2 regions of the Pedococcus soli genome follow, and region 2 is predicted to be linked to the other one. Evidence: predicted binding sites of a transcription regulator. Region 2 holds the regulator's gene; the other holds the start of a gene.

Evidence for each region. Region 2 encodes LexA, which represses DNA repair genes until DNA is damaged. Its sites were predicted from a motif close to TCGAACANNTGTTCGA; they were not measured.
Region 1: ACYVKF_RS18875 (YbaK/EbsC family protein) is a predicted target of LexA. The motif match lies at 1,633-1,648, and genes of this name have one in related genera.

What each region holds. Positions count from the first base shown of each region.
Region 1 is NZ_BAAGSF010000006.1:757,861-764,872, forward strand. It holds gene ACYVKF_RS18860 (DNA polymerase III subunit alpha) at 1-599, opposite strand, end outside; gene ACYVKF_RS18865 (SAV_6107 family HEPN domain-containing protein) at 596-1,081, opposite strand; gene ACYVKF_RS18870 (DUF6504 family protein) at 1,083-1,463, opposite strand; gene ACYVKF_RS18875 (YbaK/EbsC family protein) at 1,776-2,312, shown strand; gene ACYVKF_RS18880 (VOC family protein) at 2,347-2,736, opposite strand; gene ACYVKF_RS18885 (HAD-IIA family hydrolase) at 2,832-3,641, shown strand; gene ACYVKF_RS18890 (ArsR/SmtB family transcription factor) at 3,638-4,006, opposite strand; gene ACYVKF_RS18895 (MFS transporter) at 4,124-5,392, shown strand; gene metF (methylenetetrahydrofolate reductase [NAD(P)H]) at 5,549-6,466, opposite strand; gene ACYVKF_RS18905 (polyprenyl synthetase family protein) at 6,549-7,012, shown strand, end outside.
Region 2 is NZ_BAAGSF010000006.1:981,633-988,644, reverse strand. It holds gene ACYVKF_RS19895 (GNAT family N-acetyltransferase) at 1-53, shown strand, start outside; gene ACYVKF_RS19890 (hypothetical protein) at 50-961, opposite strand; gene ACYVKF_RS19885 (DUF4259 domain-containing protein) at 1,181-1,594, shown strand; gene ACYVKF_RS19880 (FdhF/YdeP family oxidoreductase) at 1,652-4,033, opposite strand; gene lexA (transcriptional repressor LexA) at 4,318-5,043, opposite strand; gene ACYVKF_RS19870 (LysM peptidoglycan-binding domain-containing protein) at 5,293-5,691, shown strand; gene ACYVKF_RS19865 (CHAP domain-containing protein) at 5,756-6,847, opposite strand; gene ACYVKF_RS19860 (winged helix DNA-binding domain-containing protein) at 7,000-7,012, opposite strand, start outside.

The DNA of each region.
Region 1 (7,012 bases), 220 kb from region 2:
GCGTGGTCCCGGCTGGACCGGGGGTCGCCGCCACGCCAGCAGCCTGCGGCGACGACCGCGGCCGAGGTCACCGGCACCCCTCGCTCCCCGCGCAGGTGGGTCTCGGTCACCAACCGGCACAGCGCCGCCCACCCGACTCCTGCCGGGACCCCGCCGGCCCGGCCCCGGGCCAGCACGGTGACCCGCGGGTGGCGGGGGTCGCGGTCGGCGCCACCCCGGGCGGGGGTGCGCGGCGGACGGCTCGGCTGCTGCGGTGGCTGCTGCAGTGGCTGTTGGGCGGAGGAGGGGGCGGCGGACCGGGAGGAGTATGCGGCGTGGTCGCGTCGTCCCTCACCCGCCCCACCGTGGTCGCCCGGGGCGTCCGGCCCCACGGCGAGGTCGACGCCGAGGACCGGGGCGATCCCCGCCGCGGTGGCGGCCTGGACGAACCGGACCGCGCCGTAGAGGCCGTCGCGGTCGGTGAGCGCGAGGACCGGCTGCCGGTGCTGGGCGGCGCGCTCGACCAGCGCCTCGGGGGTGGAGGTGCCGTAGCGCATCGAGAACCCCGAGGCGACGTGCAGGTGCACGAACTCCGCCGCCGGGCCGGCACCGCCGCTCATGGCGCTGCGCGCGTCGAGCCGGCAGAGCTCGAGCCGGCGGAGGTCGTCGCGAGGGCGGTGGGTACGAGCACCTCGTCGTGGCTGCCCGGCTGGACCGGCAGCCCGAGGCTGCGGCAGACCAGGTCGAGGAACACCTCGGACTGCCGGATCAGGTCGTCGGCCTCCCGGGCGCTGTGGGGCTGGCCGCGCCGGGCCGTCACGAGCTCGAAGAACTCGGCCCACTCCGCGAGCTCCGGGGCCACCGTCGGCAGCAGCTCCCACAGGGAGCGCGGCCCGCAGTGGCCGTCCGGGGTGGCGCGGGCGGCGACGAGGGCGGCAGCGGCGCGCAACGCACCGAGCTGGGCCTGCAGGTAGCGCTGGGACACCTCCCGGCTCTGGCACGCCTCGAGCAGGGAGTGCCGGGACCGGTCGAGCAGGTCGAGGCTGGCGCCCGCGCTGTGCCTGGTGCCGGTCGCGGAGGCGTCCACGGTGATGGTCGCCATCTCAGTCCGCCACGCGCAGCAGCCGCCAGCGCAGGCCGCGGTCCTGGTGGTCCGCACCGAGGTCGTAGACACCGACCGCGGCGCACCGGCCGGCACTGGCCTCCACCCGCCACACCTGGCGCTCCCGGGCGTCGGTGAGGACGTCGTTGCTGCCCTGCTCGCGCGCCTCGCGCCACCACGGCCGACGCTCCTGCCAGCGGTCGAGGACCGCCCGCACGACGTAGAGCCGACCCCGCCACACGAACGCCTCGGGTCCCGGGGTCGTGGGACCGTCCTCGACGGGGACACCGTGGACGCCTTCGGGACCGGGGGCACCGGGAGCACCGGGGGCACCGGTCGCCGTCTGGCGGACCTCGATGGGTTCTTCGTACCGGCGCACCACGAGCAGGCTCCTTCGTCAGGGCAGGGTGGAATGGTGTTGCTCTGGCCCTGCAGGGGACGGGGTCGAGGCGCCCGCTGCGGGCCAGAGCCCCACGGTGGTCCCTGGGCGCGGACGGCAGGTGGCGGGAGTCGTCCGCCCTGCTGGTCGCCCGGTCCTTCGGTGGAACCATTCGAACAGATGTTCGATATGAAGAACCGTACACCTGCCCTCGGACAGCTCGTCAAGAGCGACGGCGCGTCGTCGCCACCCGGGCGCGTCGCCGTCGACGCTCCAGCGCTGGTGGCCGTCGGCAGCCACCCCTAGGCTCCGGACATGAGCCCGCCCGAGCCGGTCGCTCCACCCCCCGCCGAGGTCCGCGACCTCACCGGCCACCCCGCCGTGCAGCGGGTCCTGGCCACGCTCGCCGTGCACAGCGTCGACCCCGAGCTGGTCAGCCTGCCCGACGCCGTCCGCACCGCCGCCGCGGCCGCCGCGGCCATCGGCGTCACCCCGGCCGAGATCGCGAACTCACTGATCTTCCGCGCCCACGACGAGCAGGGCACGATCACCCCGCTGCTCGTGCTCACCTCGGGTGCCCACCAGGTCGACCTCGTCAAGGTCGCCGAGCTGCTCGACGGCGTGGACCACGTCGACCGCGCCGACGCCGACTTCGTCCGCGCCGCGACCGGGTTCGCCATCGGCGGCGTCGCCCCGGTCGGCCACCCGGCCCCGATCCGCACCGTCGTCGACGTGTCGCTGAGCCGCTACCGCCACGTCTGGGCCGCCGCCGGCCACAGCCACACCGTCTACCGCACCACCTACGAGGAGCTGCTGCGCGTCACCGCCGGGCACGCCATGGAAGTGGCCTGACCGCGCCATACCGCCGACGGGCGCGCCCGGCCGCTCAGGTGCGGTGCGCCTCGTGGATGCACAGGACGTTCCCGTCGGGGTCGACGAACCACGCGGCCCGCTCCCCCGCGAAGTCCGCGATGTGGTCCTGCGTCTGCAACCCCGGGAGGTCGTAGTCCTCGAACACCACGCCCTTGCCCTCGAGCTCGGCGATCTCGGCTGCGACGTCCGGGACCTCCCACGTCAGGGCGGTGCTCGGGTTCTGCGAGCCGGTCTCCCGAGGCAGCAGCATGAGCACCGTGCCGCCGCTGAGCTCGTACATCAGGCTGCCCTCGGCGTTCGTCCCCTGGAACGGCAGGCCCAGCCGGTCGGAGTAGAACTCCTTCGCGCGATCGGTGTCCGTGACGGGAAGCATCGTCGCAACTGCACTCATGGCCAGTGACATGACCAGCACCTCCTTCAGGCACCTCCCAGCGTCCTCCCCGTCCGAGCCCTGGCGATCCACCAAAGTGGTGATCGCTCTGCGCCAGAATGGGCGACATGACCAGACCCAGGCCCGTCGAGTGCTGGCTCACCGACATGGACGGGGTGCTCGTCCACGAGGAGAGCGCCATCCCGGGGGCCGCCGAGTTCCTCGCCGCCCTCACCGAGCACGGGCGCCGGTTCCTCGTGCTGACCAACAACTCGATCTTCACCCCGCGCGACCTCCGGGCCAGGCTGCTGGCCAGCGGCATCGACGTGCCCGAGGAGTCGATCTGGACCTCGGCCCTGGCCACCGCACAGTTCCTCGACGACCAGCGACCCCGCGGGAGCGCGTTCGTCGTGGGCGAGTCCGGCCTGACGAACGCGCTCTACGACGTCGGCTACACGACCACCGAGCGCAACCCCGACTACGTCGTCCTCGGCGAGACCCGCACCTACTCGTTCGAGGCCATCACCAAGGCGATCCGGCTGATCGAGGGCGGGGCACGGTTCATCGCGACCAACCCCGACGTCAGCGGGCCGAGCCCGCAGGGCTCCCTGCCCGCGACGGGTTCGGTGGCCGCCCTGATCAGCGCCGCCACCGGCCGCCAGCCGTACTACATCGGCAAGCCCAACCCGCTGATGATGCGCAGCGCCCTCAACCGGATCGACGCGCACTCCGAGTCGACGGTGATGGTCGGCGACCGGATGGACACCGATGTCATCAGCGGCCTCGAGGCCGGCCTGCGGACGGTCCTCGTCCTGACGGGATCGACCCAGCGGCACCAGGTGGACCAGTTCCCCTACCAGCCGACGCGCGTCGTCGACTCGGTCGCCGACATCGTCCCGCTCGTGGCCGAGCTGCGCCCGCTCGACGGACCGTCCTAGCGGAGCCTGCTCGACGGACCGTCTTGACGGAGCCTGCTCGACGGACCGTCCTGGCGGGGGCCGAGGACGCTGTCGAGCAGCCCCGGGAAGGCCGCGTCCACCTCGTCGCGGCGCAGGGACACCAGCCGCTGTCGACCGTGGGGCTCGTTGCGGATCAGCCCGGCCTCGCGCAGCACCTTCATGAGGTGGGACTTGGTCGACTTGGGCAGGGCCGGGTTGGTCGCCCCGCACTGGGCCATCTCGAGGGGCCCGTCGACGAGGTCACGCACGATCTGCAGCCGGGCGGGGTCGCTCAGCGCGAAGAGCACGTCGGTCAGCGCGACGTCACCGAGGTCGGGGTGCACCAGCTCTGGCGTTCCACTCATGGTTCGACAATACTCGAACTGATTTCGCGCGATCGGGAATGCCCCACCTGCTGACACCGTTCGACAATTGTCGAACCAATGTCAGTCCCCCGAGTGTCGTCCCGAGAGGTTGCCGTCATGGCCGAGCGCACCACCCCCACCACGCTCCTGCCCGCCACGACACCCGCCGCGCCGTCGCGCCGGGAGCGTCGAGCGCGCCGACCCCACCGACCGGGCCGACTGGGTCGCGGCCCCGCCTTCACCACCGCCGTCGGTGCCGTCGCAGCCCTCATGGTCGGCGCCAGCGCCCCCTCCCCCTTCTACCCCGTCCTGCAGGCCCAGATCGGCTTCTCTGCCGGCACGATGACGACGATCTTCGGCGTCTACGCCCTCACCCTGCTCGCGACCCTGCTCGTCACCGGGTCGCTGTCCGACCACGTCGGCCGTCGTCCGGTCCTGGCCGTCGGCTTCGTCGTCCTCGCGGTGAGCATGCTCGGCTTCTGGCACGCCGACGACGTCACGACGCTGATGGTGTCCCGTGCCGTGCAGGGAGTCGCCGCCGGCCTGCTCATGTCGACGGTCTCCGCCGCCGCGGTCGACCTCGAACCCCCGACCCGTCCCGGGCTCGCCGCCACCGTCAACGGCGTGACCCCGATGGTGGGCCTGGCCGCGGGCGCCCTCGCCGCGGGTGCCGCCCTCGACTGGTCCCCCAGCGCACTGCCCGTCGTCTTCGGGACCCTCACCGCGGCCTACCTCGTCCTCGCGCTCGTCACCCTGGCCCTGCCGGAGACCTCACCCCGCCACGACGGCTGGCTGCGTTCCCTGCGGCCGCAGGTCGGCATCCCCGTCTCCGCGCGAAAAGCCTTCAACCGCAGCGCTTCCGCGCTCGTCGCCGGCTGGGCCACCGGTGGCCTCTACCTCTCGCTCGGCGCCCCGCTCGTCGCCTCGCTCGGTGGCCGTGACCACATCGCGCAGGGCGCGGCGGTCACGCTGCTCACCGGCACCGGCGGCCTCAGCTCCTACCTCGCGCGAGCCCGCTCCGCGCGGGCCGTCACCCTCTACGGCACCGTCATGCTCGCGGTCGGCACGGCGCTGACCCTGGTCGCGATGCACCTCGGGTCGCTGGTCGGGTTCCTGCTCGCCGTCGTCGTGGCGGGATCCGGCTTCGGCACGTCGTTCCTCGGGATCATGCGCTCGGTCACCCCCACCGTGGGCCCGGACCAGCGCGGCGAGCTCTTCTCCTCGGTCTTCGTCGTGAGCTACCTCGCCTTCGGGCTCCCTGCCGTGGCAGCGGGTTTCGCGGTGCCGCACCTCGGCCTCGAGACGACCGCGACCGTGTATGGCGTCGTCGTCGCCGTGCTCTCCGCCGCGGCGGCGCTCCTGCGCCGCTTCACCACGCGGGACTGACCACCGCGATCTGAGTACGGGTACGGATGCCGGACCCTGCCGGTCGACGGCAGGCTCGACGCGTCGCAGTCGGGGGAATGCGACAGCGCGGGGTACGAGCCGCGGGCGCAGTCAGGAGGGGAGGCCGCGTCGGGCTCGTGCCCCGTCAGATCCGGGTCAGTGCAGGCCGAGGTTGCGGTGCACCTCGAGGGTCGCCGTCGAGCGGTTCATGGTGATGAAGTGCAGCCCGGGCGCGCCCTCGCCGAGCATGCGGTTGGCCAGCTCGGTGGCGATCTGGACGCCCACCTCACGGGTGGCGGCAGGATCCCCCGACACCGCCTCCAACCGTGACACGACCGTCTCGGGCAGCGGCGTCCCCATGAGCTGGGACATCCGGGCGACCTGCTTGAAGTTCGTGACGGGCATGAGCCCGGGGGTGATCGGCAGGTCCGGGCGACGGGCTGCGACGGCGTCCCGCAGGCGCAGGTAGCTCTCGGCGTCGAAGACCATCTGGGTGATCGCGAAGCTCGCGCCCGCGTCGGCCTTGCGCACCATCACCTCGACGTCGTGCTCGAAGCTCGGCGAGGCCGGGTGGACGTCGGGGAACGCAGCCACACCGATGGTGAAGTCTCCCAACGACTTCACCAGCCCGACCAGGTCGGTGGCGTGGTTGAGGCCCTCGGGGTGGGGCACCCACTGCCCGCCGGGGTCGCCCGGCGGGTCACCGCGCAGGGCGAGGATGTTGCGCACACCCGAGGCGGCATACAGGCCCACGACCTGGCGCAGGGCGGCCACGGACGCACCGACGCACGTGAGGTGGGCCAACGGCGTCAGGGTCGTCTCCCGGGCGATCCGCTCGGTGACCCGCACGGTGCGGTCCTGGTTGGTGCCGCCGGCGCCGTAGGTCACGGACACGAAGTCCGGGCGCACCGACTCGAGCCGACGGATCGCGTCCCAGAGGACCGCCTCGCTCGCATCGTCCTTCGGGGGGAAGAACTCGAAGCTCATCGACGGCGCCGGCGAGGAGAGCATGCCGGGGATCGACCGGGTCAGCTGCGCCGGACGTTCGAGACGAGAGGGCTGCCCCAGTGCCATGGCGGTGAGACTAGTCGAGCACCCACACCGTAGGCTCAGGACCAGCACACGGTGAGACGACAGGGCACAGGAGGAGCGCGTGGTGGTCAGCCCCCTCGATGCCGCGCAGCTGCGCGAGCGCGTGCAGCGGTGCGTCGATGACGTGCTCGCCCACCAGTCCGGCGTCCTGGCCGAGGTCGGCCCGGACGCGCAGGAGCTGCTCGCAGCGGTGGCCCGCCTCCTCACCGGCGGCAAGCGCCTGCGCGCAGCCTTCCTCTACTGGGGCTACCGCGGTGCGGGCCAGCCCGACTCGGACGCCCTGGTGCGGGTGGCGACCGCCATGGAGTTCTTCCAGGCCGCCGCCCTGATCCACGACGACGTCATGGACGACAGCGACACCCGGCGCGGCATGCCTGCCGCCCACCGCTCGCTCGCCGCGCGCCACGAGGAGGAGTCGTGGTCCGGTGACGCCGGACGGTTCGGCGTGGCCGGTGCGATCCTCGCCGGCAACCTCTGCCTCAACTGGACCGAGGAGCTGTACGCCACCTCGGGCCTGGACGCGACCCA
Region 2 (7,012 bases):
ACCGCTGGGTCGACACGGCCTGGTACCAGCGGCGGGTGACGGCCGACGGCTAACCGGTCGGCAGGCCCAGCGCCTTGGCCACCTCCGGCCAGACGGCCGCCGCAGTCCGCGCGTGGCCGATGACGGACTGGTGACCGAGGTCGGTGCCGTAGGCGTCGAGGGAGTCGACCACCCGGGTGGCCGCGCCCGCGTCGGTGTGGCACTGCGGGACACCGGTGCACACCTTCGCGAGCTCGGCCTCGTACGCCTCCATCAGCCGTGTGAGGTGCGCGACCTCTTTGGTGTTGACCGTCTTGTTGGCCTTGAACAACGCGCACGGTCCGGTGCCGACGAGATCGGCTGGAGTGGTTGGGAGAGCGGCGATGGCGGCGGCATAGGTGGCTGGTCGACCGGCCCCGCTCACGAGGACCACCGACACCTTCGGCGAGGCGGCGACGAGCACGTCCACCGCTTCACGCACCGAGGCACGGAACTCGGCAAGGTGAGCGGAATCGGTTCCGTCACAACGGATGTCGTTGTCCATGATCTGCACCAGGGCCAGCCGGGGAGTGGGCACGAGGCGGAGGGCGTCGTGGGCCTGGTAGGGCAGCAGGGCAGCCTCTGCACCGTCGCGGGCGAGGTTGGCCACGTGGTCGGCGGTCTCGGGCACGGCGCGGATGAGGCGGGCGTAGATGCTGTCGACCGCAGGGTTGGTGCCGGTGGCCCAGGAGTTCGCGAACACGTCGTCGTCGGGGGCGTTCGGGTCGGAGTGGAACCCCGTCATCCCGGAGTGGCCGATCGCCACGACGCCGACGGGGTGGCCCGGGTCGGCGGTGCTCGTGGTCGACGACGTGCCGGTCGACCCGGTCGGGCGGGCGCCTCGCTCCGTGACGGCGGGAGTGCCGCTCGCACAGGCCGCCACCACGGTGGCGAGGACGGCCACGGCGAGTCCGCGCCATACGGTCGACGAAGGGTGCAGCACGAGGTCCTCCCGGTGGGCGGGGCTCCCTGCACCTCGAGGCTAGACCTGCCGGCCCGTTCCGGGCGACGGCATTTCCTCGGCGATGTCGAGGCGGCCGGAGGTGCCGTCCGGTGGAGTCAGGAATGGCCCGAACGACCACTGGCGTGTCGTCCGGGACTGTTGCACGCTCGACGGGTCACGCTGTCGAGCCACTGCACGACCGAGCACAAGGAGGCCGGTATGGGAGCTACCGGGACAGGACCGTTCGAGAACGACGACGCGCTGGACTTCCTCGACGCCCTCGAGGACGCCGAGCCGCACGAGCGTCGGGCCCGGGTGGAGCACGCGATGGTCCGCGTGGTCGGGTCGCGTGCCTACATCGAGGCACCGGAGATGGCCGAGGCCATCGCCGCCGCCGTCGTGGTGGCGGCGAGTGACGACTTCGAGAGTGCGATCCGCGAGCCGTACCTGCCGCGGTGGATCGAGGACGAGCCCATCGTGGTCGACGAGGGGCTCGAGGACCTGGCCACCAAGGCCCTGCACCGCGCGCTGCGGCCCGACGACAACGAGTGGTGGGAGCTGTGGGACGAGGCCAGCGCCACGGACGACATCACCGAGCGCCTGAGCAGGTACCTCGAGACCCTCGGCGAGTGACCCCGACGAGCCGATCCTGCCCGGGGTGACGCCTACCGGCGCCACCCCGGGCACCGGTCAGGACAGGTGCTCCGGCTCCGGTGACTTCTTGTGGTCCCAGTCCGAGCCCGTGGCGTCCTGCGAGGACCCGCCGGCGCTGTCCCCCGACGCGGGCGAGCTCGACGTCGACCGGGCGAGTGAGACCACGACCGACTTCGAGGTCGGGGTGTTGCTGCCGATCGCCGTCGAGTCCAGCGGGACCAGGGGGTTGGTCTCGGGGTAGTAGGCCGCGGCCGATCCCCGCGGGGTGTCGTACGAGACCACCCGGAAGCCGCGAACGCACCGGACCACGTCGTCACCGGTCCACCGGGTGGTGATGTCGACGAGGTCGCCGTCCGCCAGACCGAAGGCCGCGATGTCGTCGGGGTGCACGAAGACCACCTTGCGGCCACCCTCGATGCCGCGATAGCGGTCGCTGAGGCCGTAGATGGTGGTGTTGTACTGGTCGTGGCTGCGCAGCGTCTGCAGCAGCACGTGGCCCTCGGGCACGTGCACCACCTCGATCGGGGAGGCGACGAACTCGGCCTTGCCGGTCTTCGTGTCGAACGTCCGGGTGTCGCGCGGCGGGTGCGGCATGATCATGCCGCCCGGCTTGCGGACGTTGACCTCGTAGTCCTCGCACCCGGGGACGACCTTGGCGATGTGGTGGCGGATGGCGCGGTAGTCGTCGCGCATCGCCTTCCACTGCAGGCCGTACCGGTCCCCGAGCGTCGCCTCGGCGATGCGGGTGACGATGTCGACCTCGGACTTGAGCTGGGGGCTGGCCGGCTCCAGCGGGCCGCGCGACGCGTGCACCGAGCACGTGGAGTCCTCGACCGAGATCCACTGGGCCCCGCTGGCCTGGATGTCCTTCTCGGTGCGGCCCTTGGTGGGCAGGATCAGGGCGGTCTCGCCGCAGACGAGGTGGGAGCGGTTGATCTTGGTGGACACCTGCACGGTCATGCGGACCTTGCGCATCGCGGGGATCGCGATGTCGGTGTCCGACACGGCCTGCACGAAGTTGCCGCCGAGCCCCATGAAGAAGTGGACCTTGCCGTCGCGCATGCCACGCAGGGAGTCCACGACGTCGAGGCCGTGCTCACGCGGCGGGTCGAAGCCGAACTCCTTCTGGAGCGCGTCGAGGAACGTCGCCGGGGGCCGCTCCCAGATGCCCATGGTGCGGTCGCCCTGGACGTTCGAGTGGCCGCGGACGGGAAGGAGGCCCGCCCCCTCACGGCCGATGTTGCCCTGTGCGAGGGCGAGGTTGACGACCTCCTTGATGGTGGCGACCCCGTTGCGGTGCTGGGTCAGGCCCATCGCCCAGCAGTAGACCGTCCGGGTCGACCCGCGCAGCATCTCGGCAGCCTGGGTGATGAGCTCACGGGACAGCCCGGTGACCTCGACGACCTGGTCCCAGTCGACGGCGCGGACGTGGTCGCGCCACTGCTCGAACCCCGTCGAGTGGGTGGCGATGAACTCGTGGTCGAGCGCGTCCCACTCGACGAGCAGCGACCCGATCGCCTGGAACAGCGCGAGGTCGCCGTTGACCTTCACCGGCAGGTGCAGGTCGGCCATCGCCGTGCCGTGGCCGACGACGCCCTTGGGCTTCTGCGGGTTCTTGAACCGCACGAGCCCTGCCTCGCGCAGCGGGTTGATCGAGATGATCTTGGCGCCGTTCGCCTTGGCGATCTCGAGGGCGGACAGCATTCGCGGGTGGTTCGTGCCGGGGTTCTGGCCGGCGATGACGATGACCGAGGCCGTGTGCACGTCGTCGAGGGTGACGCTGGCCTTGCCGATGCCGATGGACTCCTGCAGCGCGATGCTCGTGGACTCGTGGCACATGTTCGAGCAGTCCGGCAGGTTGTTGGTGCCGAACGCGCGGACGAACAGCTGGTACGCGAACGCCGACTCGTTGGAGGCGCGGCCCGAGGTGTAGAAGGTCGCCTCGTCCGGACTCGCGAGCGAGCGCAGCTCGGCGCCGATGAGGTCGAACGCCTCGTCCCACTCGATCGGCTCGTAGTGCGTCCCGCCCGGACGCTTGACCATCGGGTGGGTGATGCGGCCCTGCTGGCCGAGCCAGTGCTCGGTGTGGGCGTCGAGCTCGGCGATGCTGTGCTGGGCGAAGAACTCGGGGGTGGCCCGGTCGCGGGTGGCCTCCTCGGCGACCGCCTTGGCACCGTTCTCGCAGAACTCGGCCGTGTGCCGGTGACCGGGATCGGGGTCCGGCCAGGCGCAGCTCATGCAGTCGAAGCCCTCGGCCTGGTTGAGCTTGAGGAGCGTCTGGGCCGTCCGCTTGAGGCCCATGTGGTCGATGGAGCGCTTCATCGACACCGCCACCGCCGTCGGACCGGCGGCGTGGTCCTCCTGGCCCTTGACCACCAGGTCGGCCTCGGAGTAGTCGCTCTCGTCGTGCTTGCCCATGCGTGAACCTCGTTCTCCGGGTGCCTGGCGTTGCCGGGCGCGTGCCGCGCGGGCCCCGGTCCGGAACCTGCGCCTTCACCCCGAACGTACCCAGTCCCACCCGAACCATGCGCGCCCGGGATGCCCGATCCCCGGTGACCACCCGTGTGCCGCCGCGGGGGTCGGTCCACGGCGGCACACGGGGGAGCTGGGGGAGGGCGGCCGGGGCGCGGCCTCGGTAGCGCTCGGCAGGGCTCGGTAGAGCTCAGTCGGCCCGGACTCGGCTGGGTGGGTCCGGGCGCGGCTCAGACTCGGCGCAGGACCGCCGTGACCTTGCCGAGGATCGTGGCGTGGTCGCCGTCGATCGGCTCGAACGCGTCGTTGTGCGGCATGAGCCAGACCTTGCCGTCCTTGCGCTTGAACGTCTTGACGGTCGCCTCGTTGTCGAGCATCGCCGCGACGATGTCGCCGTTGTCGGCGGTCGGCTGCTGGCGCACGACCACCCAGTCGCCGTCGCAGATGGCGGCGTCGATCATCGACTCGCCGACGACCTGGAGCAGGAAGAGCTGCCCCTCGCCCACGATCTGCCGGGGCAGCGGGAAGACGTCCTCGACGGTCTCCTCGGCGAGGATCGGCACACCGGCGGCGATCCGGCCGAGCACCGGGACGTACGACGCCTCGGGACGCCGGTCGTTCATCCCCGTCTCGTCGAACACCGCCGTCTCGTCCTCGACGCTCGCCCCACCGCGGTAGCCGCGCATGTCGGCCGTCGAGTCGGGGGAGACGACCTCGATCGCGCGAGGGCGGTTGGGGTCGCGGCGCAGGAAGCCCTTGCGCTCCAGGGTGGACAGCTGGTGGGCCACCGAGCTGGGGGAGGTGAGACCGACGGCCTCACCGATCTCGCGCAGGCTCGGGGGGTACCCGCGGCGGTCCACCGAGTTGCGGATCACCTCGAGGACCCGGCGCTGGCGGACGGTCAGACCGTCACCCCGATCGCGGTCGGGGAGCTCCTTGACGTTGTCCTCGCTCATGCCGTTTCCTCGTTTCCGCAGGTCAGGTGGCGTATGCCGCCGTGCTCAGTGCTGTGACGGGTGGGACTGTCAGTGGCCTCTGGTGTGCTGTGAGGCATGAACACAGCGTATGGCGTTCGAACGTCAGTGCCAAACATGTGTTCGAGGCGTGTCTTGAGAAGTTCGAACATGCGTGCTAGAAATCAGCCTAGAGGAACTTCGTACAACCGTTCGAAGGGCTTCGGCCACCTGACCACCACGGAGGACCAGATGAGTGCAGCAGTTGCTTGGGACGTCGCCCCCGCCCCCGTGCGGATGCCCGTTCGGCCCGTGCGCCCGCAGCTCGTCTCGGTGCCCACCGGTGAGGACGTCGTCATCCGTCCGGCGGCGCCGTTGCGGCTGACCCGCGCCGGCCGCCTGGCGATCACCGTGTCCGTGGCCATCACGGCGGTGGTCCTCGCGATCAGCCTGCTCTCGGGGGGCGCGTCCGCAGCGGTCATCGACCACTCGACGACGGTCCAGTCCGGTCAGACCCTCTCCGAGGTCGCGTCGGCCCAGCTGCCGCAGCTGCCGGTCACCGAGGCCGTCGCCCGCATCCAGGTCGCCAACGACCTGACGGGGTCCAACGTCCACGCCGGGCAGACGCTGCTCATCCCGGCCGCCGGCTGAGCGAGGTCACCCCACCCATCACCCGGCATCGGGCGGCGCGGAGAGATCTCCGTGTGAGGGGCGCTCAGGGTTTCGGCGTGATCTTCGGTAGGGCCTTCACGGCCTTGATGTGTCGGTACTTCAACGCCCCGGTGGTGGTGGCGCGGCTGAGGGCGACGTGGTCGACGAGGACCGGTTCACTCAGCTCGGCGATCGGCATCGAGGTCGAGTAGTAGGCGATCCCGCCCCTCATCCGGTACACGACGCCCTTGGTCGTCCGGAGCATCGTCGTGTCGGCAGGCACCGCTCGCAGGCGGTTGTAGGCGCCGCCGTCACCGGCCCGGTCGATGGCCACCTGGTCGACGATCGTCGTGGCCTTGCTTCCGCCGACGTTCGCCCATGCCGAGACGTGGATCGGGGCGCCGCCGGCCATCCGGTAGATCTCCGCCCGCTGCGCGCCCTTGATGAACGTCCCGTCGGGGATGGTGGCCGGCAGGGTGGCGAGGGCGCTGGCCGAGACGGCCATCGTGGCCTTGGCACCGCCGAATGCTGCCCACGTGCTCACGTAGACCGGTGTGGTCCCGACCAGCCGGTAGATCTGCCCGTTCTCCCGGACCTTGAGGAAGCTCCCGGATGCCGGTGGCTGGTAGGGCTGGTCCTTGAAGTGCAGGAAGTTGCTGGGCCAGTTCGCGTCGCCGCGCGGGATGGTCATCCGGGAGGAGTAGCCAGTCCAGGCCGAGTCCGACACGACGATGTAGGAGCTCGTGACCTCTTCCACGTACCCCACGTGGCCGTTGCCGGGCGCGTAGTGGCTGCCGTAGTTCCACTGGGCGATCGCCCCGGTCTTGGCCGTCTGGTCGACCTTGATGCCGCGGTTGCGGGCGCTGGTGGCCCAGCTGCCGCCGCTGCCCATGGCGCTCTGCTGCTTCACCCCGTTCTTCATCAGCCGGTAGGCCGCATAGTTCACGCAGTTGTTCCCACTGGAGTTCACCGGGTACCCCCACACCGACTTCCCGGCGTACCCCGAGAACGAGATGCAGGCGATGGAGTTGGCCTTGCACTCGCGGGAGAGGGTCGCGGCTGAGGCCGGTGGCGCGGTGACCGCGAGTCCGGCCAGGACGACGAGGGCAAGGGTGCCGACGCGGGCGAGGAGGGGGGACAGTCGGGAACGCAGCATGACTTCCTGGGGGTGGGGGACAGGACAGCGCCAGGAGACGCGCATCGCCCCGCCGCGAGGGGTGGCGGCGGACAACCTGTTCAGGCTGGACCGACGGTGTCCGGTTTGTCAGGCAGATCCGGTAAGTCCAACCGTGTAATTCGCCTCCGGTCTCAGATCCCCGTG